Regions from separate parts of the Planococcus kocurii genome, predicted to be linked through region 1. Evidence: riboswitches for the same ligand, from Rfam matches in the RefSeq annotation. Region 1 holds a riboswitch; each other region holds the start of a gene.
The links. A riboswitch is a leader RNA that binds a small molecule or an ion and turns the genes downstream of it on or off. The one in region 1 is predicted to bind S-adenosylmethionine.
Positions count from the first base shown of each region.

Region 2: it holds a riboswitch for S-adenosylmethionine, as region 1 does, so the genes downstream of both, AUO94_RS11500 (methionine ABC transporter ATP-binding protein) here and AUO94_RS13230 (methionine biosynthesis PLP-dependent protein) in region 1, are expected to answer to the same signal.
Region 3: it holds a riboswitch for S-adenosylmethionine, as region 1 does, so the genes downstream of both, AUO94_RS03165 (methionine ABC transporter ATP-binding protein) here and AUO94_RS13230 (methionine biosynthesis PLP-dependent protein) in region 1, are expected to answer to the same signal.
Region 4: it holds a riboswitch for S-adenosylmethionine, as region 1 does, so the genes downstream of both, metK (methionine adenosyltransferase) here and AUO94_RS13230 (methionine biosynthesis PLP-dependent protein) in region 1, are expected to answer to the same signal.

Region 1 covers NZ_CP013661.2:2,722,198-2,728,001, forward strand. Annotated here, with positions in the region: gene metC (cystathionine beta-lyase) at 1-946, opposite strand, end outside; gene AUO94_RS13230 (methionine biosynthesis PLP-dependent protein) at 930-2,063, opposite strand; SAM riboswitch class I at 2,138-2,243, opposite strand; gene AUO94_RS13235 (LLM class flavin-dependent oxidoreductase) at 3,491-4,498, shown strand; gene AUO94_RS17460 (hypothetical protein) at 4,623-4,787, opposite strand; gene AUO94_RS13240 (hypothetical protein) at 4,966-5,804, opposite strand, start outside.
Region 2 covers NZ_CP013661.2:2,329,689-2,335,492, reverse strand. Annotated here, with positions in the region: gene AUO94_RS11510 (O-acetylhomoserine aminocarboxypropyltransferase/cysteine synthase family protein) at 1-1,178, opposite strand, end outside; SAM riboswitch class I at 1,277-1,392, opposite strand; gene AUO94_RS11505 (glycerol-3-phosphate acyltransferase) at 1,526-2,167, shown strand; SAM riboswitch class I at 2,279-2,393, shown strand; gene AUO94_RS11500 (methionine ABC transporter ATP-binding protein) at 2,527-3,558, shown strand; gene AUO94_RS11495 (methionine ABC transporter permease) at 3,548-4,198, shown strand; gene AUO94_RS11490 (MetQ/NlpA family ABC transporter substrate-binding protein) at 4,231-5,064, shown strand; partial or broken gene AUO94_RS11485 (M20 family metallopeptidase) at 5,092-5,804, shown strand, end outside.
Region 3 covers NZ_CP013661.2:610,148-615,951, forward strand. Annotated here, with positions in the region: gene AUO94_RS03150 (dicarboxylate/amino acid:cation symporter) at 1-67, opposite strand, end outside; gene AUO94_RS03155 (MetQ/NlpA family ABC transporter substrate-binding protein) at 654-1,466, opposite strand; gene AUO94_RS03160 (methionine ABC transporter permease) at 1,514-2,182, opposite strand; gene AUO94_RS03165 (methionine ABC transporter ATP-binding protein) at 2,175-3,200, opposite strand; SAM riboswitch class I at 3,289-3,393, opposite strand; gene AUO94_RS03170 (thioredoxin family protein) at 3,499-3,825, opposite strand; gene AUO94_RS03175 (ribonuclease M5) at 3,831-4,169, opposite strand; gene gcvH (glycine cleavage system protein GcvH) at 4,515-4,895, opposite strand; gene AUO94_RS03185 (arsenate reductase family protein) at 4,976-5,299, opposite strand; gene AUO94_RS03190 (acyl-CoA dehydrogenase family protein) at 5,436-5,804, opposite strand, start outside.
Region 4 covers NZ_CP013661.2:535,789-541,592, reverse strand. Annotated here, with positions in the region: gene AUO94_RS02725 (alpha/beta hydrolase family protein) at 1-648, shown strand, start outside; gene pckA (phosphoenolpyruvate carboxykinase (ATP)) at 691-2,280, opposite strand; SAM riboswitch class I at 2,665-2,777, shown strand; gene metK (methionine adenosyltransferase) at 2,979-4,175, shown strand; gene AUO94_RS02710 (gamma carbonic anhydrase) at 4,232-4,747, opposite strand; gene AUO94_RS02705 (alpha/beta hydrolase) at 4,860-5,666, shown strand; gene AUO94_RS02700 (LLM class flavin-dependent oxidoreductase) at 5,700-5,804, shown strand, end outside.

The sequences.
Region 1 (5,804 bases):
TCAGATGTTCGACAAATATACGAACGGATTTTTTATCAGCTAAACGAAATGATAGAACCGCTCCTGCATTTGTAGCTTGGCGTTCGTGAATTGGGTTTCCAGGATGGAACGAAAATCCGGGGTAGTATACTTCTTCAATTAACGGATGGTTCTGCAAGTATTCAGCAATAACGCGAGCCGATTGAGACGACTGGCCTAACCGAGCACCTAAAGTTTTTATGCCTTGGATTAACAGGTAAGAATCTTGAGCTCCTAGAACAGAGCCAAACGTGTTTTGGATAAAGCCCAAACGGTTTCCAAGTTCTTCATCTTTGGTCACAGCAAGACCTGCGATGACGTCGCTATGACCTGACAGAAACTTCGTTGCACTGTGAAGAACGATATCTGCACCAAGCTCCAGTGGATTCTGGTAAAGCGGTGTCATAAAGGTGTTGTCAACAAACGTTAAACAGTTATTGGCTTTCGCTAGTTTTGCAGCGATTTCAATATCGGTAATATTCATAACAGGATTTGATGGCGTTTCCAAGTAAATCACTTTTGTATTTGGCTGGATGGCATTAGCCATTTCGTTTAAGTCCGTCATATTCACAAAGGTATATTCGATATTGAATTTGTCCAAAATTTCCGTGATAAAACGATAAGTTCCGCCGTAAACGTCTTCTGACACTAAGACATGGTCACCTGAAGACAACAGCATAAAAGCAGAGGAAATAGCAGCCATCCCTGAAGAAAAGGCGAACCCACGCTTGCCTCCTTCTAGCTTAGCGATGGTTTCTTCTAACGCTAGGCGAGTGGGGTTTCCAGAACGGCTATAATCAAACGGTCCAAACGAATCCAGGCTTTGTTGGTGAAAAGTGGAAGATAAATAGATAGGTACATTGACAGCTCCAGTTTGTGGGTCGACTCCAGTAGAGTGAATAAACTTCGTTTCAATGCGATCGGTCATATTCAACTACCTCCTTATTTAGTTCTGAAAACGCTTGTGCTAAATCAGCAATTAAATCTTCAGCAAGTTCCACCCCGACTGAAAATCGCAATAACCGATTGCAAACGCCACGTTTCGTCCGTTCTTCAAAAGGCATGTCTGCATGAGTTTGGGTGGCGGGGTAAGTAATAAAACTTTCAACACCGCCAAGACTTTCCGCAAAGGTGATGAGTTTAATGTGTTCAAGAAAAGGAGCTATCCATTCTTCTTTTTGCAAACGGAAGGACAACATGCCGCCTTTTCCAGGATACAACACATCAGACACAGACGACTGCTGAGACAAAAACTCAGCAATGGTTTTCGCGTTTGCGTCATGCTGTCGCATCCGTAAAGGCAATGTCTTTAATCCGCGAACCAGTAACCAAGAGTCAAAAGGGGACAAAACGGCACCAACCGAATTATGGAATGTTGCCAGTTTTTCGCAAATGCGATCGCCTTTAGCGGCAACAAGTCCAGCTAAAACATCATTATGACCACCAATATATTTCGTTGCACTATGGATAACAATGTCTGCACCCAGTAATAGGGGCTGTTGGAAGAAGGGCGTTAAAAATGTATTATCGACGATTAATAGAAGCTTATGCTTTTTAGCCAATGCGGCATAAGCAACGAGATCAATTTCTTGCATCAGTGGATTGGTGGGCGTTTCAATAAAAAGTGCACGTGTATGAATGGTTATTTTTTGTTCTGTGTCTTGGACATCTTTGAACTCGGTGTAGTTGGGGTGAATATTATAAGCTGATGCAAAGTGATCTAATAGGCGGTATGTTCCACCATAAATATCTTCCGGTACTAACAATTCATCACCTGGACGAAAAAGAGACAAAACGAGTTGAATAGCTGCCATTCCAGAACTGCAAGCAAATGCAGCATCTGCGCCTTCAAGTTCTGCAAATCCTTCTTCCAGAACAGAGCGAGTCGGGTTTTTCGTGCGCGTATAATCATAGCCAGTTGATTGGCCAAGTCCTTGATGTTCGTAGGCTGTCGACAAGTAAATGGGCGGATTAACGGCTCCTGTTGTGGGATCGCTGTGATTGCCTAATTGAACTAATAAAGTTTCCAAGCTGTGTTTTGTCATGTTACTCATCCTCTCAATAAGAAAACAGGGGCTTTTCTTCATAAAGAAGAAAGCCCCTGTCCGGAAATGCATTCTTCTCATCTGTTAGGCAGAAGCCTATTGGAATTAGCACCGTAGTCTTCGTCAGACTGGTTGCTGAGACTTCACAGGGCCAAATCCCTCCGTCTCTCTAGATAAGAAATATCTTATTAAGTTTAGTGTTTCTGTTTAGATGTTCCTAATCATAAATCAATTAATGAAAGAAAGCAAGTGTTGAATTTTAAATAATGCAAATATAAGAAGTGGGTAGGCAACTAGCTTGATTAGTAAAGGGAGGATAGGAAAAGAAAAATTTCTTTATGCCCGTCGAATCTACATGGCAGCTTGCGCTTTTCGGTGTCCAGTTGCAAGTGCCTAGCTCTTCGGGACATAAGTCAACCCAGCTGCGTGGCAAAGAACGCCACACTGCTGGTCTGTCTTATGCCTGTCAGAGCTGACGAGGCACTTTCACTTTTCATGTTGTCCAGCTCCAGCTGCCAGATTCTCGGGTCATAAGCCACTCCGGCTGTGTGGCTGAAAACATGCCACTTCACCAGAGCGTCTTATGCCCGTCGAATCTACATGGCAGCTTGCGCTTTTCGGTGTCCAGTTGCAAGTGCCTAGCTCTTCGGGACATAAGTCAACCCAGCTGCGTGGCAAAGAACGCCACACTGCTGGTCTGTCTTATGCCTGTCAGAGCTGACGAGGCACTTTCACTTTTCATGTTGTCCAGCTCCAGCTGCCAGATTCTCGGGTCATAAGCCACTCCGGCTGTGTGGCTGAAAACATGCCACTTCACCAGAGCGTCTTATGCCCGTCGAATCTACATGGCAGCTTGCGCTTTTCGGTGTCCAGTTGCAAGTGCCTAGCTCTTCGGGACATAAGTCAACCCAGCTGCGTGGCAAAGAACGCCACACTGCTGGTCTGTCTTATGCCTGTCAGAGCTGACGAGGCACTTTCACTTTTCATGTTGTCCAGCTCCAGCTGCCAGATTCTCGGGTCATAAGCCACTCCGGCTGTGTGGCTGAAAACATGCCACTTCGCCAGAGCGTCTTATGCCCGTCGAATCTACATGGCAGCTTGCGCTTTTCGGTGTCCAGTTGCAAGTGCCTAGCTCTTCGGGACATAAGTCAACCCAGCTGCGTAGCAAAGAACGCCACACTGCTGGTCTGTCTTATGCCTGTCAGAGCTGACGAGGCACTTTCACTTTTCATGTTGTCCAGCTCCAGCTGCCAGATTCTCGGGTCATAAGCCACTCCGGCTGTGTGGCTGAAAACATGCCACTTCACCAGAGCGTCTTATGCCCGTCGAATCTACATGGCAGCTTGCGCTTTTCGGTGCTTGAGCAAAAAAAGGGACGGTTCAGATAAACATCGCTACAATGGAAGAGAATAGGAGTGAACGGAATTATGCATATTAAGAAATTTGAAAATATCCCATTGGCGGTGCTTGATTTAGCACCGATAAACGAAGGTGCAGAAACAGCGCAGACCTTTAAAAATAGTGTGGAGTTGGCACAGCATGTGGAGCGATTGGGGTTTAATCGCTATTGGCTAGCTGAACATCATAATATGCCGGGTATCGGCAGTTCTGCGACATCTGTCCTTATTGGACATATTGCAGGCGCAACAGAGTCGATTCGTGTAGGTTCAGGTGGAGTTATGCTACCGAATCATGCACCGCTTGTTATAGCAGAGCAATTTGGTACATTGGAAACTATTTATCCTGGACGCATTGATTTAGGTCTAGGGCGTGCACCTGGTAGTGATCAAGCTACTGCGCATGCGTTACGTCGGAATTTGAATAGCAGCGGAGATGATTTTCCCCAGCAAGTTGCGGAGTTAGAAAATTACTTTTCAGCTAACCCTGTCGGACGTGTTCGGGCGTACCCTGGTACTAATATAAAGATTCCGCTTTGGCTACTCGGATCGAGTGGATTTAGTGCACAGCTGGCTGCGTTAAAAGGTTTGCCATTTTCATTTGCTAGTCATTTCGCACCGGATTACATGATGCAGGCTTTGCAACTTTATCATCAAAACTTTAAACCGTCACAGGTGTTGGCCGCTCCTTACGCGATGCTTGGCGTTACGATTATTGTTGCAAAAACACAAGAACGTGCAGAATGGTTGGCGACTTCTTCGCAGCAGCAGATGTTCTCCTTGATGCGAGGCGAGCCAACTACATTTAGAGCACCCATCGATCACTTGGAGGAAGTTTGGACAGACCGCGAAATTGCGATTTTCCGGGACAAATTAGATTCTGAATCGACGATGGTTGGAACACCGGATCTTGTTAGACAAAAGTTGAAAAACTTTATTCAAAAAACAAGAGCCAATGAGATTATCGTCAATTCGCCGGTTTTTTATCAGGAAGATCGTTTGCGCTCATATGATTTTGTAGCAAAAATGATGAATTAAGTAAAGGGGCTGCCCCAAAAGGTCATAAATTAGGACCTTTTGAGTGTAGCTCCTTTTGCATGACACTCCCTTTTTGTTATAAAAAAAATCGCCTCTCCGGTAACGGAAAAGCGATGATTCAACATTAATGAAGCTCTTTTTCTTCTTCACGCTGCCGTTCTTTTTCTATCTTGAATTCTTTGTAAGTTGTGTAAACGGGTGCACCTTCGCCAATCATATTCAGAATCGCATTAAAATCATCATCTAACCGAAGTTCTATTTCTTGTGAATCGAGTACTCGGCGTTCCATTATGACCAACCTCCTCATATAGTAATCAGCCGCCGCGTAGCAACAGAAATAAGGTTTTAACTCACTTTAATTATACGGAATTTTTAGTTAATTTGAAAGCTAACTGCCTGGGTATTAAGAAAAGAAGATAAGAATATAAAAAAGCGTTAAAGCAGGGGCTTTAACGCTTTTTAGATGATTATTGATTGATTTCAGCATTTAGTATCATGGACTCAAAGAACAAAGAGGGCGAAGTTTCATTCCATTCAAGGGAAGAGAGGTCGGCCGTTCGCTTATCGATATACCCATAGGCAAGTTGTGTTCGTGGGTCGTCCGTCAATTGAAGCTTAACGTAAGGACCTTGAGGCGTCAGCCAGTTTAACTGCGACAAACGATTTTCGAGTGAAAATGCAATCCATTGGTCTTCATCTTCTTCTGTTTCGAATAACGGTTGTTGAGCTGCCATTAGCCATGTCTGACTTGAGTGCTTAGGTGGCAACCAAAGGTTTTTCGACAAGGTGCCTTCTTCTGTAGTAAAATCCGTAATTTCATGACGCAATTCCTGCACGGAGTCGCCATTTCCTAGTTGTAGATTCCGCGATACGTAAACATTGCCGATTAGAATTTCACCATTTTTGGTTGTGAAAATGCCATGCGGATTGGTCGTTGAGTCTAATCCATACAACGCTTCGTCAAGTTTGGCTACCGGCTGTGGATTCCACGATTTAAAATCGGTATCTTCTAACTTGTTAACATTCATCGACAATGTGTAAGGAATCCAACCGGTGTTTTTGATTTCTTCGAAAATAATGGAAGTGCCGTTTTGAAGCGATCGATCGACTAATGTATATGTGCCGACCTCTATTCCAAGGAAAGTCATCGTGTAAACTTGCGTAAGATCTGAACCGTTGTTACTGACTTCCGGTTCGCTGAATGTAATGAAAGTCGGCTTTTCAATGGTTAACGACACATCGGTTTCCGAATAAAGTTCTACTTCATTTTTTAAGAACATGACAGCTGTAAAGATAATCAGCGACA
Region 2 (5,804 bases), 390 kb from region 1:
GTTAACTCTTCATCGTTCAATTGCTGATGTGTCGTGGAAGCCGGGTGAATAATTAGCGACTTGGCGTCTCCTACATTGGCTACATGAGACCAGAGATTTATGTGATCAATTACGTTACGTCCTGCTTCTCTTCCACCTTTGATACCAAAATTGACAATCGATCCATAACCTTCATTTTTCAAGTATTTCTTCGCCAATTGATGAGAAGGATGTTCTTCAAATCCAAGGAAGTTTACCCACTCGATTTGTGGATGCTGTTTTAAGTAATCTGCAATAATTTGAGCGTTGCTATTGTGTTTTGGAATCCGTAAATGTAAAGTTTCTAATCCTTGCAGTAAAGCATGAGCACTATCCGGGCTTAGTGAAGGGCCAAAATCACGTAATAATTGAACGCGAAGTTTTGTCGCAAAAGCTGCACCTGGTACATCAATGCCGTACCGCAGTCCATGATAGGTTTCGTCAGGCTGTGTATAATTTGGGAAACGTGGATTGTCCCAATTGAATTTCCCAGCATCCACCGCAACGCCACCAATTGTCGTTCCGTGTCCGCCAATCCACTTTGTCGCAGAATGAATGACGACGTCTGCACCAAACTCAATCGGGTTGCTGCCGTAAGGAGAGGCAAATGTATTATCAATCAATAACGGCAATCCGTTAGCATGGGCAATTTCTGCTACTTTTTCGACATCAAAAACATTCAAGCTTGGATTGCCAATAATTTCACCAAATATCGCTTTTGTTTTATCTGTAATTGCTGCTTTAAAATTTTCTGGATCGGTCGCATCGACGAATTTTGTTGTGATGCCATAGCGTGGTAGCGTGTTAGCAAACAAATTGTAGGTGCCACCGTAAAGACTGCTATCTGCTACGATTTCATCACCCGCTTCTGCAATGTTCAAAATGGAAAAAGCAATAGCGGCCATTCCTGAAGAAAGAGCAACTGCTGCAGTGCCACCTTCTAGTAACGCTACTCGTTGTTCAAAGACATCGACCGTCGGATTCATAATGCGTGAGTAAATATTGCCTGTATCTTTCAGTCCAAAGAGGTCTTGTGCATGCTGTGTATTTTTAAAAACATACGAAGTGGTTTTATAAACAGGAACACCTCTAGAGCCTGTCGTTGGATCTGGTTGTTGTCCTCCGTGTAATAATAATGTTTCTGGTTTAAAGTTTGTCATTTTCTATTCCCCCTGTTTTTTTAGTAGTAACACATGCTAAAGGGGACGAAAAAAGCCCCCTTCGCTAAGAAGAGGGCCGTAAATTACGGAGTTTCCTCCTCTTATCTCTCAGAACCTGTAAATCGATTCTGTAGGAATTAGCACCTTTACAAACAAAATGTCTGTCGGTTGCCGGGCATCACAGGGCCTATCCCTCCGCCACTCTTGATAAGAGTATTTGATTTGATTTTTGATCTTGTTGTGAAGTATAAAAACTTTATTGGCGTTTGTCAAGCTTATTAGTCAAAAAATTTTGAAACCTTGTCTTCTTTCAAACGTTATCTTTTAGTGTAGAGGAGGAATTAATGATGGTCATTTGGATTTTGCTCTTACTGATTACAGGTTATTTTATCGGTTGTTGTCATGGTTCACTTGTTGCACAAGCCGTATCAGGCGTGAACATCAAAAATTCGGGCGTAAAAAATTCCGGTGCTTCTAATGCAGCCATCGTGCTGGGTTGGAAATATGGTTTGCTCGTTGCCTTTATTGACGTTTCCAAAGGCTTTGCTGTTGTTGCGGGGTTACGTTTGTTAGTGGACTTAGGTAGCTTTTCAACTGCAACAATCTGGACCCTATTGTTCGTTGCAGGAGCTGCCGTAATAGTTGGTCATAATTTTCCGTTCTATATGAACTTTGACGGCGGAAAAGGTACAGCATCTGTAATAGGTGTAATGATAGCGCTTGACTGGAAGCTCGGGTTGCTCGGATTATTGTTATTGATCGTTGTTTCACTGGTAACAAATTATCTTGTCATTGGCGTATTCGTTTTGTACGCCGTGTATTTTGTAATTGCCTTTATCCCTGCAGTCGGTCTATGGCCGTTACTAATAGCGCTAGTCCTGTTCACGATGGCTTTATGGAAACATCGAGAAAATATTATCCGAATAAAGAATGGCAGTGAACCTACAGTATCATCAGTTTTTCGAAAGAAACCTACTCCGTCCATTTAGAAAGGAATACAATGAATTTTGAAGATTAAAAAATAAATTTCAATATTCATCTTGACTTTTTTGTTATTCCGCCATAAAGTAGGAATCACGAATCGAATAGCATACATCACTTTCTTATCCAGAGAAACCGAGGGACAGGCCCTATGACGTTTCGGCAGCAGATTTGTTTAACCGCAAAAACTGTGCCAACTCCTGCAAATGCATCCATGCATTTGGAAGATGAGAATTAGATGGTTTCAACAGGAGCCCTCTTTTTTCTTATGGTTAAGAAAAAAGGGGGCTCTTTTTGTCTAGTTTCTCGACGGATTGTGAGCATTAACGATTTGAATAACAATACAGCATGAGGAGGTCTACTTACTATGATTCAATTCGAAGGCGTCGCCAAAACCTACCAATCAGGTAAACAGGAAATCTATGCATTGAACGGCATCGATTTAACTGTCCAAACTGGCGAAATCTACGGAGTTATTGGCTTTAGTGGAGCCGGTAAAAGCTCGCTAATCCGCACTGTAAACTTGCTCGAACGTCCTTCTAAAGGACGTGTATTAATTCACGGAAAGGATATTTCGACGCTATCTAGCAAAGAAATTCGTACTATCAGAAAAGATATCGGTATGATTTTCCAACATTTTAATTTACTCCATTCAAAAACGGTTTATCATAACGTCGCTATGCCGCTCCTGTTAGCTAACACACCGAAAAATGATATCGAAAAACAAGTAAAAGAGTTGCTCGATTTCGTCGGACTTGCAGATCAGGCGCAAAAATATCCAGACCAGCTGTCAGGTGGACAAAAGCAACGCATCGGCATTGCTCGTGCTCTTGCAACGAATCCTTCCGTTCTGTTATGCGACGAAGCAACATCAGCACTTGATCCACAAACGACGAAATCGATTTTGGACCTACTTCGCAAAATCAATAAAGAATACAATATTACCATCCTGCTCATCACACACGAAATGGGCGTCATTCGAGAAATCTGTGACAAAGTGGCCGTGCTTGAAGCAGGGAAAGTTATTGAGCAAGGAAGCGTCTTTAACGTTTTCTCTAATCCACAGCAAGCTACCACCAAACGATTTGTTCGCTCTGTTATGAACGACGAGTTGCCTGAATCGCTGCTAGCACAAATTCAAGATAAACAAAATAATCAGGCCATATACCGGTTGCAGTTTACTGGCACATCAGTCGGTCAACCCTTCATGTCCCGAGTGTCACGTGACTTTAACGTTGATTTGAATGTACTATTCGGCAATATTACCGAATTGCAAGGTGTTCCATACGGCAACTTAATTGTCGAATTCTCTGGAGAGTCAAGCGAAGTGGAACGTGCCTTATCTTCTATTAGGGACAGCACTATTCAAATAGAGGAGGTCATTGATTATGTCCGTTGATTACGAACAAATTTTGGAAGCTTTATGGGAAACCGTCTATATGACAGGTGTTGCGTTTGGATTTTCGTTATTGATTGGCTTTCCTCTCGGTATCTTGTTAGTCGTTACACGTCATGGACATTTGTTGGAAAATGAAATCGTGTCTAAAGTATTGAATGTCGTCATCAATATTTTTCGCTCTATTCCTTTTATTATTTTAATGGTTGCCATTATTCCATTAACTCGGCTCATTGTCGGTACATCGATTGGTACAGCTGCAGCCATCGTTCCACTAGTTTTCTATGCGGGGCCATACATTGCTCGGTTAATTGAAAACTCTTTGCTTGAAGTCGATAAAGGTGTGATCGAGGCCGCACAAGCAATGGGTGCCTCTCCGTTGCAAATTATTTTTCGCTTCTTGATTCCCGAAGCGTTAAGTTCACTTGTTCTTGCTTTGACAATCGCTGTAGTTGGACTTATTGGTGCTTCTGCAATGGCTGGCGCTATTGGCGGCGGTGGTCTTGGGGACTTAGCCATTACATACGGATATCAACGATTCGACACGGTCGTAATGTTCATCACAGTAGCTATTTTGGTCATACTGGTACAAGGCGTTCAATCTTTTGGAAATGTATTATCGAGGCAAGTCAGACGTAATTAGTAAAATACACCTTAAAAATGGAGGAATTACTCATGAAAAAAATTTTAACAGCAACATTACTTTTACTACTGGTATTCATTTTGGCTGCTTGCGGAGACGATAGCAATGCACAAGGCAAAACGACCGTAACACTTGGTATTAGCGGTTCGGATACGACGATTTGGGATTATATTGCGGACAAAGCGGAGAAGGAAGGAATTGAGTTGGAAATCCAAACTTTTTCTGATTATGTAGCTCCGAACCTAGCGCTAGCTGAAGGGGAACTGGATTTGAATGCGTTCCAGACGATTTCTTATTTTGATGAATTTGTTGCTGAGCATAATATTGATATCGTACCGATTGGTTCGACCGTCATTGCACCGATGGGCTTGTATTCTGATAAATACGAATCTATCGATGATATTCCTGAAGGTTCACAAATCGCAACTCCCAATGAAGCGACCAACATGGGCCGCGCACTATTACTTCTCGACGAAGCAGGATTGATCACACTTTCTGACGATGCTGGACTTACTGGAACGGCAGAAGACATTATCGAAAACCCAAAAAACATTGAAATTGTCCCTATGGTGTCTGGTCATACACCACGTGCAATGCCTGATGTGGCTGCTTCAATCATCAACAATGGTGTTGCCGTTGATGCGGGATTAAACCCAACTAAAGATCCAATCGCTCGCGAAAGTGATACGGCTAAACCGTATATTAACTTGATTGCTGCAAACGCTGAAGACGCTGATAATGAAGCTTACCAGAAAATCGTCGAGATTTATCAACAGGAAGATACCGCTGAATTTATTATTGAGCATACGAAAGGTGCTCAAATTCCAACTGTTGTTACAGTAGATGAGCTTGTCGATTACCAATAAGAAGTTATCTATATAGGAGGAATTCCAATGACCCTTATCAAGGAAGCAAGACAGATCATCTCTCAATCCATCGACTCGCAACGTACGATATATATTGAAACAAGCCAGGCAATTCACGCCAAACCTGAACTTGGTAATGAAGAATTTTATGCGAGTTCTTTATTAATTGATTTGCTTGAAGACGCAGGATTACCGTTGACAAAGGCGTCGCCGGTCACGACACTGCTTTTTTTGCCAGTAAAGAAAGCTCACTTTCTGGGCCAACAATCGCTTACCTTGCTGAATATGATGCACTGCCTGGAATCGGTCATGCCTGTGGCCACAACATTATTGGAACCACTAGCGTCGCTGCCGCCATTGCATTATCAGAAACCTTAGACCTTATTGGTGGCCGAGTTGTCGTTCTTGGAACACCTGCAGAAGAAGGCGGTCCAAATGGTAGCGCCAAGGGCAGTTTCGTTAAACACGGCCTGCTCGAAGGTATTGATGCGGCTTTGATGCTACATCCTTCTGGAAATTCAGCTGTCACTGGTCCTTCCCTTGCTGTTGATCCATTGGAATTCCACTTTTACGGTAAGCCCGCGCATGCAGCAGGCTCTCCTGAACAAGGCATTAATGCACTTGATGCGGTCTTGCAGCTATTTAATAGCATCAATGCTTTGCGTCAGCAATTACCTTCAGATGCGCGTATCCACGGGATTATCACTCATGGAGGTGATGCACCGAACATCATTCCTGAA
Region 3 (5,804 bases), 1.4 Mb from region 1:
ACCCAATAAGTACCCCTAGAACGATTGCCACCACTATTCGAGGCAATAAACCAAAATTGAACTTCATGAACCTGTCCCCCTCATATGAACAAATGCTTCTTTTTTATTATTCAAAAATAGCACAAACCTCTCGCGAATGTAAGGTATACAAGAAAACGCGAAATATTTTTATTATTTCGAAAATAATAAAAAGATGAGAAATGGCTGATGTCCATTCCGACGGACGCTTTCCGCGGGCACGGCCTCAGCCGGCTACGCCGTCTTCACCACATGCTGTTCTCGCAGGAGTCGCCATCTCCATTCCCATCAGCCGTTCTGGAACAAAAAGGATACAAAAAACCGTTCATTATCATTCGATGTACCAGCGTCCAACAGATACACACTGTTTTATTCCGCACCTGAAAACTAGCGGATTCCAGCCTGCCCATGCCAAAGACGGTCATCGCGGGCGCAGGTGGCAGCGAAGAGAATTACCTGTATGCGCTCGGGGATGAAAAAGAGCCACGATTCGACTTTCTCATTCCATAAAGTAACCAGCATTCGCCAGCCACTTTCAGTACCCTCTCCAACCAATCAAAAACAGACGGAGAAAAAGAAAATCTTTTTCTCCGTCTGTTTTATTTTAGGGGCTTATGAGACAGCTCCTTTTTTATTCAATCTACCGGTACTACTGAGCCGCCCCATTCTTCTAAAATAAAGTCTTGGATTTCCTGGGATTGTAATACTTCAACTAAAGCTTTCACATTTTCGTTATCTTCATCACCTGCACGCACGGTAATAATATTTACGTATGGCGAATCAGATGATTCTATTGCAATTGAATCTTCTAGAGGGCTGATGCCAGCATCAATCGCATAGTTGGAGTTGATCAAGACTGCATCTCCCTCACCTGATTCATATAATTGAACAAGTAAAGCTGCTTCATAGTCTGGCTCAAGCTGTAAATTTTTCGGATTTTCAACAATATCACTCACTTCAGCCGATGTTTTATCTACACCTTCTGCCAATGTGATTAAGCCTTCTACCTCAAGCAGCGATAAAATACGACCCTGCTCCGATACCGAGTTGCTCATCAAAATGGTTGCATCCTGTGGTAGTTCATCAAGAGAAGCATATTTTTGTGAATAAACACCGATTGGTTCAATGTGAATCCCTCCAGCATTTTCAAACTCATAACCATTATCAGCTATTTGAGTTTCTAAGTAAGGAATAGTTTGGAAATAGTTGGCATCAATTTCACCAGACTCTAAATCTTTGTTTGGCAAAATATAGTCTTGATACGTTTCAACTTCAAGTTCAATTCCTTGCTCTTCTAAAAGGGGCTTCGCTTGTTCTAAAATTTCAGCATGCGGTACGTTAGAAGCGCCTATGCGTAATGTCTTAGACTCTTCTTCACTTGCTCCACCATTTCCACATCCTGCGAGTACCAATGCCGTTAACGCTGTTCCTACTACAAATTTCTTCATCTCAATCTCTCCCTTATGTGTTGTTTTATAGAACGGAAAATCCGTTTTTACCGTTTGTCTGCTTTTATCGTGACCCAATCACCAATGTATTGAATGATAAAGACAATGATTAAGATTAAGATTGTTGCCATCAATGTAACGTCTTCACGACTGCGTTGAAAGCCGTCGAGGAAAGCAAGTGTACCAAGACCACCTGCGCCGATAATGCCGGCCATTGCTGTATAGCCGACCAATGCAATCGCCGTGACCGTAATGCCGGATATTAATGCCGGTTTTGATTCGGGCAATAACACTTTCCAAATGATGGTGCCGGTTGTTGCACCCATTGAACGAGCCGCCTCGATCACACCTTTATCAATTTCTTTTAGCGCAATTAGCACCATTCGTGCATAAAATGGAGCTGAACCGATGATTAATGCCGGTAAAGCCGCATTCGGTCCGCGAATCGATCCCATCAAGAACAAAGTGACAGGAATCAATAAAATGATCAAGATGATAAAAGGAATTGAACGGAAAATATTGACGAATGCGCCAGTCAGCCAATTAACGAGTTTGTTTGCCCACAATTGTTTCGGTGCTGTTAAGAACAAGATAATACCAAGTGCTAAACCAATAACAAATGTAAATACAGTTGATAATGCGGTCATGTAAAGTGTTTCAAGAGTAGCTTCCCACATGCTGTCCCACTTTACATTTGGAAATAACGATTCAATCATTGTCCATCACCTCCGCTTGAATATCTTCTGAGCGAAGAAATACCAGTGCTTCTTCAATTTCTGCTTGAGACCCTTTAAGCTGTAAGATCAAGGTGCCGTATGCGCCACGCTGCGTATGCGAGATATTGCCTTGAACAATATTCACTTCCACGGCATGACTGCGAATCAATTTAGTTAAAATGGGTTGTTCGGTTTGATCGCCAACAAAAACCAATTTCACCAATTCGCCAGTTGGGTATAATTCCCGCAGGTTTTTGATGGTTTCCTGTGAATCTCCACTGTCGGCTACTTGCGCAACAAAGCGTTTCGTGATTGCCTCTTTCGGTGATTGGAACACATGTAAAACGTCGCCAAGTTCTACAACTCGTCCGCCTTCCATTACAGCCACACGGTGGCAAATTTTCCGGATGACGTGCATTTCATGAGTAATCAGTACAATTGTCAATCCCAATCGCTTATTGATGTCTACTAACAAGTCAAGAATGGCATCTGTTGTTTCTGGATCGAGTGCTGATGTCGCTTCGTCACACAACAAGACTTCTGGGTCATTTGCTAATGCCCGGGCAATACCGACGCGTTGTTTTTGTCCTCCTGATAGCTCAGAAGGATAGGCGTTTTCACGACCCGTTAATCCGACTAATTCAATTAACTCCTGTACACGATTTCCGCGTTGTGCTTTTGCCACTCCGGCAATTTCTAGCGGAAATTCAATATTTTCTCTCACTGTACGAGACCATAGTAGATTAAAATGTTGGAAAATCATACTGACTTTCTGACGTGCCTTGCGTAATTCTCCGCCTTTAATCGCTGTGATAATTTGTCCATTAATCTCTACAGTTCCTGACGTTGGTTTTTCTAACCCATTCAACAATCGGATTAAGGTACTTTTACCTGCTCCACTATAACCAATAATACCGAATATCTCTCCATCAGAAATGGATAAGTCCACTTGATCCACAGCTGTTAAAATTGCCTTGCCTGTATCGAATTTTTTTGTCACTTGCTTTAACTCAATCATTCTTCCAACACTCCTAAATCTTAAAAATAAAAAACCCTTCCGCGCATAACTGAGCAGAAGGGCAAACGTATAGTATACGGAAACCAATCTCTCATCGTCCAAAGCTTTCGCTTTGTGTGATTTGGCACCATTTCATTTTCATGACGGTTGCCGGGCTTCATAGGGCACTTCCCTCCACCACTCGTAATAAGAGTTTTGATATGAAATTTTTGAAAAACTTAAGGACTGTATTCTATTTGACTCTTCGCTTGTTGTCTAGATTTCAGACAAGCAATTGGTTTTTTATCAGAAGACTAATTTACCATGACCGGCTGTATTCGTCAACAGGTTTTAACTTACTATACAAGTATGGCACTGATTGAAAAGCATAGATTTTCTCTTTTAGTTTGCCACCTTCTGTTATAAGTAAGCACGGTACACTCTCCACTTCGTAGAGATCCGCTATTTCTTGAACGTAATTTAAATTTGCTTTGCCCATTGGAAGATCCGGTAACAATTCGGTGACAACTGATAGCATCTTAGACGCAACCTGGCAAGTTCCACACATTGGCGCGTACAAATAATAAGCCGTTGATTTATTCGTATTCTTTTCTTTGATCCATTCTTTGTGCGTCCATTCATTCATTTTCTTCATCCCTCTGTTAATAGCTTATTTACCTGGATATTCGCTGTGATGAGCACATCCATCAAGATCCGGAGCGGTGTTGCTGCAACTTCTTTATAATTTCGGTTAATGTAAAAATGACGAGCTTCAGGAAATTCACGCTTGACGAGTTTCCTCAGTTTTTCTCCTGAAGAGTCTGCATCTACTAGTATGATCATATCCTGGCCTTCGTACGGTAATAGTAACTCTTCCAGTCTCGATGCACTTACTGTACCATTTGTACAAAGAATCGTCACGGGTTCTGCAATGAGTGGTGCAATCCTTGACTTATCACTGAGCCCTTCGACAACAATCACCTTTCCCATAACACTCACCCCATCAAATATAAAATAAGAAAAGTTCTAAGACTTAGCGGTAAAAGAAAACTTTCGTTTTATTGCGATAAAGCTCTTTATATAAGTCGAACTAATGATTTCCACTTGTTGATATTCCGTAAAACAGCAGTGCTTTCGAGCTCACAGGATGTGGATCATGCAACCCGTTCCTTTGCTGAGCACAAAGCAGTATAGAAAAGTCGGTTTCTTTTACCAACTTATCTAGTTTTAAAATACCAATAGAACAGGCTGACGTCCATTTCCATGACTTATGCGAACTGCTGACAACACTTATCGGTCATAAAAAAAAGCGCCAAGATAGGCGCTTTTCAGTAATTACTCGTTGGTCATTTCTTTGTATTCGTCTGCTGTCATCAATGCATTAACTTCTTCTTCAGAAGGGGCTTCGATTACAACCATCCAAGCCTGCTCGTAAGGAGACTCGTTCACAAATTCTGGGCTATCTTCAAGTTCAGAGTTAACCTCGATTACTTTTCCGCTAATTGGCGCATACAATTCTGAAACCGTTTTAACGGATTCAACACTGCCGAAAGGCTGATCTTTTTTTAGCTCGTCTCCAACTTGTGGAAGTTCAACAAAAACGATATCCCCTAGTTCCGCTTGTGCGAAATGAGTAATACCGATACGTGCATTGCCATCTTCGGTTTTAACCCATTCATGTTCTTTTGAATAACGAAGTTCTGCTGGTGTGCTCATCTTGACCCCTCCAAATTATGTAGTTCATTCACATTCAGTTTGACATAAACAGCCGCGAAATACAAGATGGTGCTACTCGCTTACAACCAGCGATTTTGATAATCTGCTTCTTTAAAGCCAAGTGTCACTTTTTCGCCATCCCAAGCCAAGGGACGCTTGATCAGCATGCCATCAGAAGCAAGTAGTTCCAATTGCTGGTCTTCGCTCATAGTCGATAACTTATCTTTTAAACTAAGTGAGCGATAAACCAAACCACTCGTATTAAAAAACTTCTTCAATTCTAAACCACTCGCTTGATACATTTGAGCTAATTGTTCTTTAGTTGGTGGGTTTTCCGCAATGTGTATTTCATTGAATTCCACTTTGTTTTGTTCTAGCCAACTTTTTCCTTTACGGCAAGTCATGCATTTTGGATATGCGTAATAAGTAATCACCTTAAAACCTCCCTTTTTTCTAAGCTTACCAAAGAGAAGCCTTGTGGTCGATGAATAAAAACAGGCAACCCCCAAATTAACGGAGTTGCCTGTTTCATAAAACTTCTTACACGACGTATTTCTCTACATCAATTAGCTTAACAGCAGCTTCGCGTTTTTTCGCAATAACGTTATAAGGAGTTGAACGCGTTAATTTGCGCAACGCTGAAAGCATCATGCGTTGGTTATCGCCTTCAATAGCCGCGATCAATGTTTCTTTCGCATCTCGCTCGATTTGATCAAACGCTTCTTGACAATAAATTTGTGTATACAACAGTTTTTGTTTCGCTTTTTCTTCACCTGAAGCGGCAATTGCTTTTTCAGTACGCAACACGACAGATTCCATCGCAAAGACGTTGCTGACGATATCGGCAATGTTCACTAGCACTTCTTGTTCGGCCTCTAGTTTTGTGCCGTATGTTTGTGCCGCTAGTCC
Region 4 (5,804 bases), 1.3 Mb from region 1:
AGCAATAGTGGCATCTTGTATTTAAGAGGAGGCATTCAGTCGATTGGGATGGTACGTCCTGCACGAATCGCTCAATTTGCCGCACAAGGCTTTGTGGTGTTTGCTCCGTATTATCGAGGCAATCGAGGCGGTGAAGGCCGTGATGAATTTGCAGGAGAGGACAGGTGGGATGCCGTTCATGCTGTCGATGTTTTAAAAAAATTCAGTAATGGAAATGTCCACTTACTGGCATTTTCACGAGGCGGGATTATGGCATTATGGACAGCTATTTTGCGTCAAGATATTAGGTCGGTTGTTACATGGGCAGGTGTTACAGATACGGTATTAACGTATAAAGAACGTCCGGATATGCGTCGCATGATGAAGCGACTTTACGGAGGAACGCCGAACACCGCTTTAACTCAATTTGAAGAGCGCAACCCATTATTGCGGATTGAAGAAAATACTGCGCCCGTTTTGATCATTCACGGTTTACTAGATGACAATGTCTCACCCGGACAAGCATATTTGTTAGAAGAGGCATTAAAGTTAAAGGATCAGCCGCATGAAACATGGTATTTTCCAGATTACACGCACTTTTTTCCACCTGCAGCGAATTGGAAAACAGTCAAAGCAGTTTGTCTGTGGATGAGAGAAAAAGAAAAGTAAAAAAACCCGTTCGGAATAAAATCCGAACGGGTTTTTGCAAGATTATTTTTGAGTTGGTCCGCCTAGCACGCTGATTTCAGGTGCGACAGTGCCGAACTTTTTAAAGTTTTCTTGGAATTCTTGCGCCAATTCATTTGCTTTTTGGTCATAAGCTGCTTTGTCTGACCATGCATGGCGTGGGTTTAATACTTCACTTGGAACTCCAGGTACTTCAGTTGGAATTTCAAAACCGAAGACTGCTTCTTTTTCAGTTGGCACTGTGTTTAATTCGCCTTTGATCGCAGCGCGAACCATTGTGCGTGTGTAAGAAAGTTTCATACGGCTACCGACTCCGTATACGCCACCAGTCCATCCAGTGTTAACGAGGAAAACTTGAGCGCCGTGCTCGTCGATTTTCTTACCAAGCATTTCAGCGTAAACTGTTGCGTGCAACGGCAAGAAAGGTGAACCGAAGCATGTAGAGAATGTTGCTTCAGGTGAAGTGATTCCGCGCTCTGTTCCAGCAAGTTTCGATGTATAGCCGCTTAAAAAGTGGTACATTGCCTGTTCTTTTGTTAATTTACTGATTGGAGGCAATACGCCAAATGCGTCAGCAGTCAAAAAGACAATTGTTTTCGGATGTCCTGCAACAGAAGGGTCTACAATATTGTCGATTGCTTGCATTGGGTATGCTGCACGTGTGTTTTCAGTTAATGAACCGTCATTATAATTTGGAATGCGTGTTTCAGGGTCCACTACTACGTTTTCAAGTACTGAACCAAAACGGATTGCGTCGTAAATTTGTGGTTCATTTTCACGAGACAAATTAATCGTTTTAGCGTAGCAACCGCCTTCAATGTTAAATACGCCGTTATCTGACCAGCCGTGCTCATCATCACCGATTAGTTTGCGATCACCGTCAGCTGATAAAGTTGTTTTACCTGTTCCGGATAAACCGAAAAATAAAGTTACGTCGCCTTCTGGACCAACGTTTGCTGAACAATGCATAGGTAAAATTCCTTTTTCAGGAAGTAAGTAGTTCATGATAGAGAAAATTGATTTTTTCATTTCGCCAGCGTACTCAGTGCCGCCGATCAAAATAATGCCTTGCTCCATCGATACAATGATAAATGTTTCAGAAGCTGTACCATCAACTGCAGGGTCTGCTTGAAAAGTCGGAGCGTACACAACTGTGAATTCAGCTTCGTGTGTTTGCAATTCTTCAGCTGTAGGCCGGATGAACAATTGGTGAGCAAATAGATTATGCCATGCGTATTCATTGATTGTTTGGATGGGCACACGTGATTCATGGTCGGCTCCGGCAAATCCTTTGAATACATAAAGCGCATCTTTGTCTTTAAGGTGCTTAATCACTTTAGCGTAAAGCTTTTCAAATACTTCGCTTGAAATCGGACGGTTCACATTGCCCCAGTCGACTTTGTTTTTAGAACTTTCTTCTTCCACCATGTATTTGTCTTTCGGTGAGCGGCCAGTATATTTTCCTGTTTCCGCTGTTACAGCACCTTCCCGAGTTAATACTGCTTCTTTGCGGGATGTTGCCGCTTCCACTAATTGTGGCACTGATAATTGAACATGCACATTTTGGCCAGTCAAAAGATCTTTTAAATCGTTTGCAAAGTTCACTGAAGTCATATATATGTACCTTCCTTTTCTGTTATTCCCATAATGGGGAGGATGTATATTCGTTCATTAGTATAACACATTAGCTTTATTAGTCTACACTAATCCACTGGGGAAATTAAAAAATATTAGAGGATAGCTCCGACAATACGTAGAATTATTTCTATAATTTCCAAATAGTACTGATGCCTTTTAAAGCGGTTTTCTACAGTGTACAATGGCTTTGTGTGAACAGAGATATTACTGAATAGTTTGGTTTTTTACTTGCGGGAATCTAAAGTTTGGTAGAATAGCATAATCAAAAAATCATTGTTTTTATTTGAAGAATGTAATTTTATTTTCGAAAATTGTTGACATCGCTTTGCTAATTCCGTATGATGAAAAATTGAACGGATACTCTTATTCCGAGCTGGTGGAGGGGGCAGGCCCTATGAAACCCGGCAACCTGCTGCTTTTGCAGTGATGGTGCCCAACCTGACACAAGGTGCACAGACCTTGGATGATAAGAGTGAAAGGTGCTAATGATGATTCTTCCTTTCCTCATGACGAATGAGTGAAGGGATTTTTTTGTGAAATGCCCTTAATCCTCGTGTGAAAGGCCACAAACGGCTTGAAGTTCAATCCAGATTGTCTGGAACGGACTTGACATGGGAAACGAGTACCGTATCAATTTCGAGAGCAATCTCGCAGGATATAAGGAGGAACATTTTTTGAAAAACCGTCGATTATTTACATCAGAATCAGTAACAGAAGGACATCCAGATAAAATTTGTGATCAAATCTCAGATGCTATTTTGGATGCCATTTTAACCGAGGATCCAAATGCACGCGTTGCGTGTGAAACGACCGTTACGACAGGACTCGTTCTAGTAGCCGGAGAAATTACCACTTCTACGTATGTGGATATTCCGAAAGTCGTTCGACAAACAGTAAGAGAAATTGGCTATACGCGAGCTAAATATGGTTTCGACTCAGAAACAAGTGCAGTTCTTACCGCAATCGATGAGCAATCACCGGACATCGCTGCTGGAGTAAACGTAGCGCTTGAATCACGCGAAGGCCAAATGACAGATAAAGAGTTAGACGATATCGGTGCAGGTGACCAAGGATTAATGTTTGGATACGCAAACAACGAAACAGAAGAGTTAATGCCATTGCCGATTTCATTGGCACATAAATTGGCACGTCGTTTGGCTGAAGTACGCAAAGAAGAAATTCTTCCATACTTGCGTCCAGATGGCAAAACGCAAGTGACCGTTGAATATGACGAAAACAACAAACCACTTCGTGTGGATACCATTGTTATCTCAACTCAACATCATCCAGAAGTAACGTTAGAACAAATTCAACGTAATATTAAGGAATACGTCATTAACGAAGTTGTTCCAACAAAGTGGATCGATGAAGAAACAAAATATTTTATCAATCCAACTGGCCGTTTTGTTATCGGTGGACCTCAAGGAGATGCAGGTTTAACTGGACGTAAAATCATCGTAGATACGTACGGTGGTTATGCTCGTCACGGTGGCGGCGCATTCTCAGGGAAAGACGCGACAAAAGTTGACCGTTCAGCGGCTTACGCGGCACGTTATGTTGCAAAAAACATTGTCGCAGCTGGCCTTGCAGATAAGTGCGAAGTGCAACTAGCTTATGCAATTGGTGTAGCACATCCTGTATCGATCGCATTTGATACGTTTGGAACTGGCATCGTTGATGAAGACACATTAGATGATTTGGTACGCGCAAACTTTGACTTGCGTCCTGCTGGAATCATTAAAATGTTGGATCTACGTCGCCCGATCTACAAGCAAACGGCAGCTTACGGACATTTTGGCCGTACGGATGTTGATTTGCCGTGGGAACGTACAGACAAAGCAGCGATCTTAAAAGAACAAGCTGGCGTATAAGTTAACAAAACGAAAAGGACGACTAGGCAGTGATGCCCGGTCGTCCTTTTTTATTGTTACTTTTTTTGGAGTGATTTATAATAAGCTGCTTTTTCTGCATACTCTCGAACAATACGTTCCATATCTTCTTTATCGTCTTCACGAAGTTCGCGGACGACTTTCGCGGGGCGTCCGAGTGCTAGCATGCCAGGAGGGATAACTTTTCCAGGCGGTACGAGACTACCCGCACCAATAAATGCGCCTTCTCCGATTTCAGCGCCGTCAAGAATAATCGAACCCATGCCGACGAGAGCACCTTTACGAACATTGCAACTGTGAAGTGTAACTTGATGGCCAATGGTCACGTCATCTTCAAGAAGCAAGGTTTTACCCGGGCTTTGATGAAGCATGCAGAGGTCTTGAATGTTGACTTTATCGCCAATAATCGTCGGAGAGACATCCCCGCGAATCACCGTATTAAACCACACAGAAGAGTCTGTGCCAATTGTCACATCACCAGAAATTGTGACGTAGTCTGCAATGAAAACAGATGGATCGATTTTAGGGAATTTGTCTTTAAATGGATAAATCATAGCAAAGCTCCTTTAAACAAGATAAGATATTCTTAATCGTAACAAATCAAATCAAAACGTCAAATTAACAGACAACATCAAGAATTGATTAGCAGGGAAAGGAAGTTGGATTATGTGGAAATGGCAGGCTGAAGGATCAGCAAAGGCAGTAGTTGTGTTCATACATAGTGCGTATGAACAACACCTGCGCTATGCATGGCAAATTGAAAAATGGCGATCGGCAGGATTTGACGTATATACAGGAGATTTACCGGGCCATGGCAAAAATGCGGGAGCGGACAAAGTTCACCGAGAATCGTTTGATGACTATGAACAGGCAGTAAATGAGTTGCTGAGACTGTCGTCAGAAAATGAGTTGCCAGTATTTGTCATTGCCCATGGACTGGGCGCAACCATTGCGATGAATGTCTTAGGGAACCGGAAATTCAATGTAGCCGGAGTTATTTTTACATCGCCTTGGTTGCAGTTAAAAAAATTGCCACCGAAAGCGCCAAACGCATTTCCGGGAGTTGCGCAATTGACTGGCCGCAGAAAGATGGATCACGGCATCGAATTACGCCACCTGACACGCGATCGTTTTTCCTATAGTCAAGAAACCGAAAGCAAGCGGTATCAAACGGTTATTACTGCAAGTTGGTATAAAGAAGTGCAGAGTTATATGAAAGAAACGGCTGCAAGTATTGACAGGTATCCGCAGATTCCGACTTGTTTGTATACAGCAGAGCGAGATTTGATTGTTGAGAAAGAAGTAGCTCGTCAATGGTTACTAAAGCAACAACTAAACGAATTCAGCTACAAAGAATGGAAATTCTGCTATCACGATATTTTCCAAGAACCTGAAAAAGAAGAAGTCTTTCTAGCAGCGCAGGCGTTTATCCATACAGTTTTGCGCTCTGTCGGTTACTTGGTTGAAGAATAAGCTGTTTGTTTTTTTGTAAAGGAGAGAATTTTTATGGCATTAAAGTATAGCCTATTAGACCAATCACCAATTTCAGAAGGCAGCACACCGCAGGAGGCATTAAAGCATACCGCCATTCTTGCACAACAAGCTGAAAAT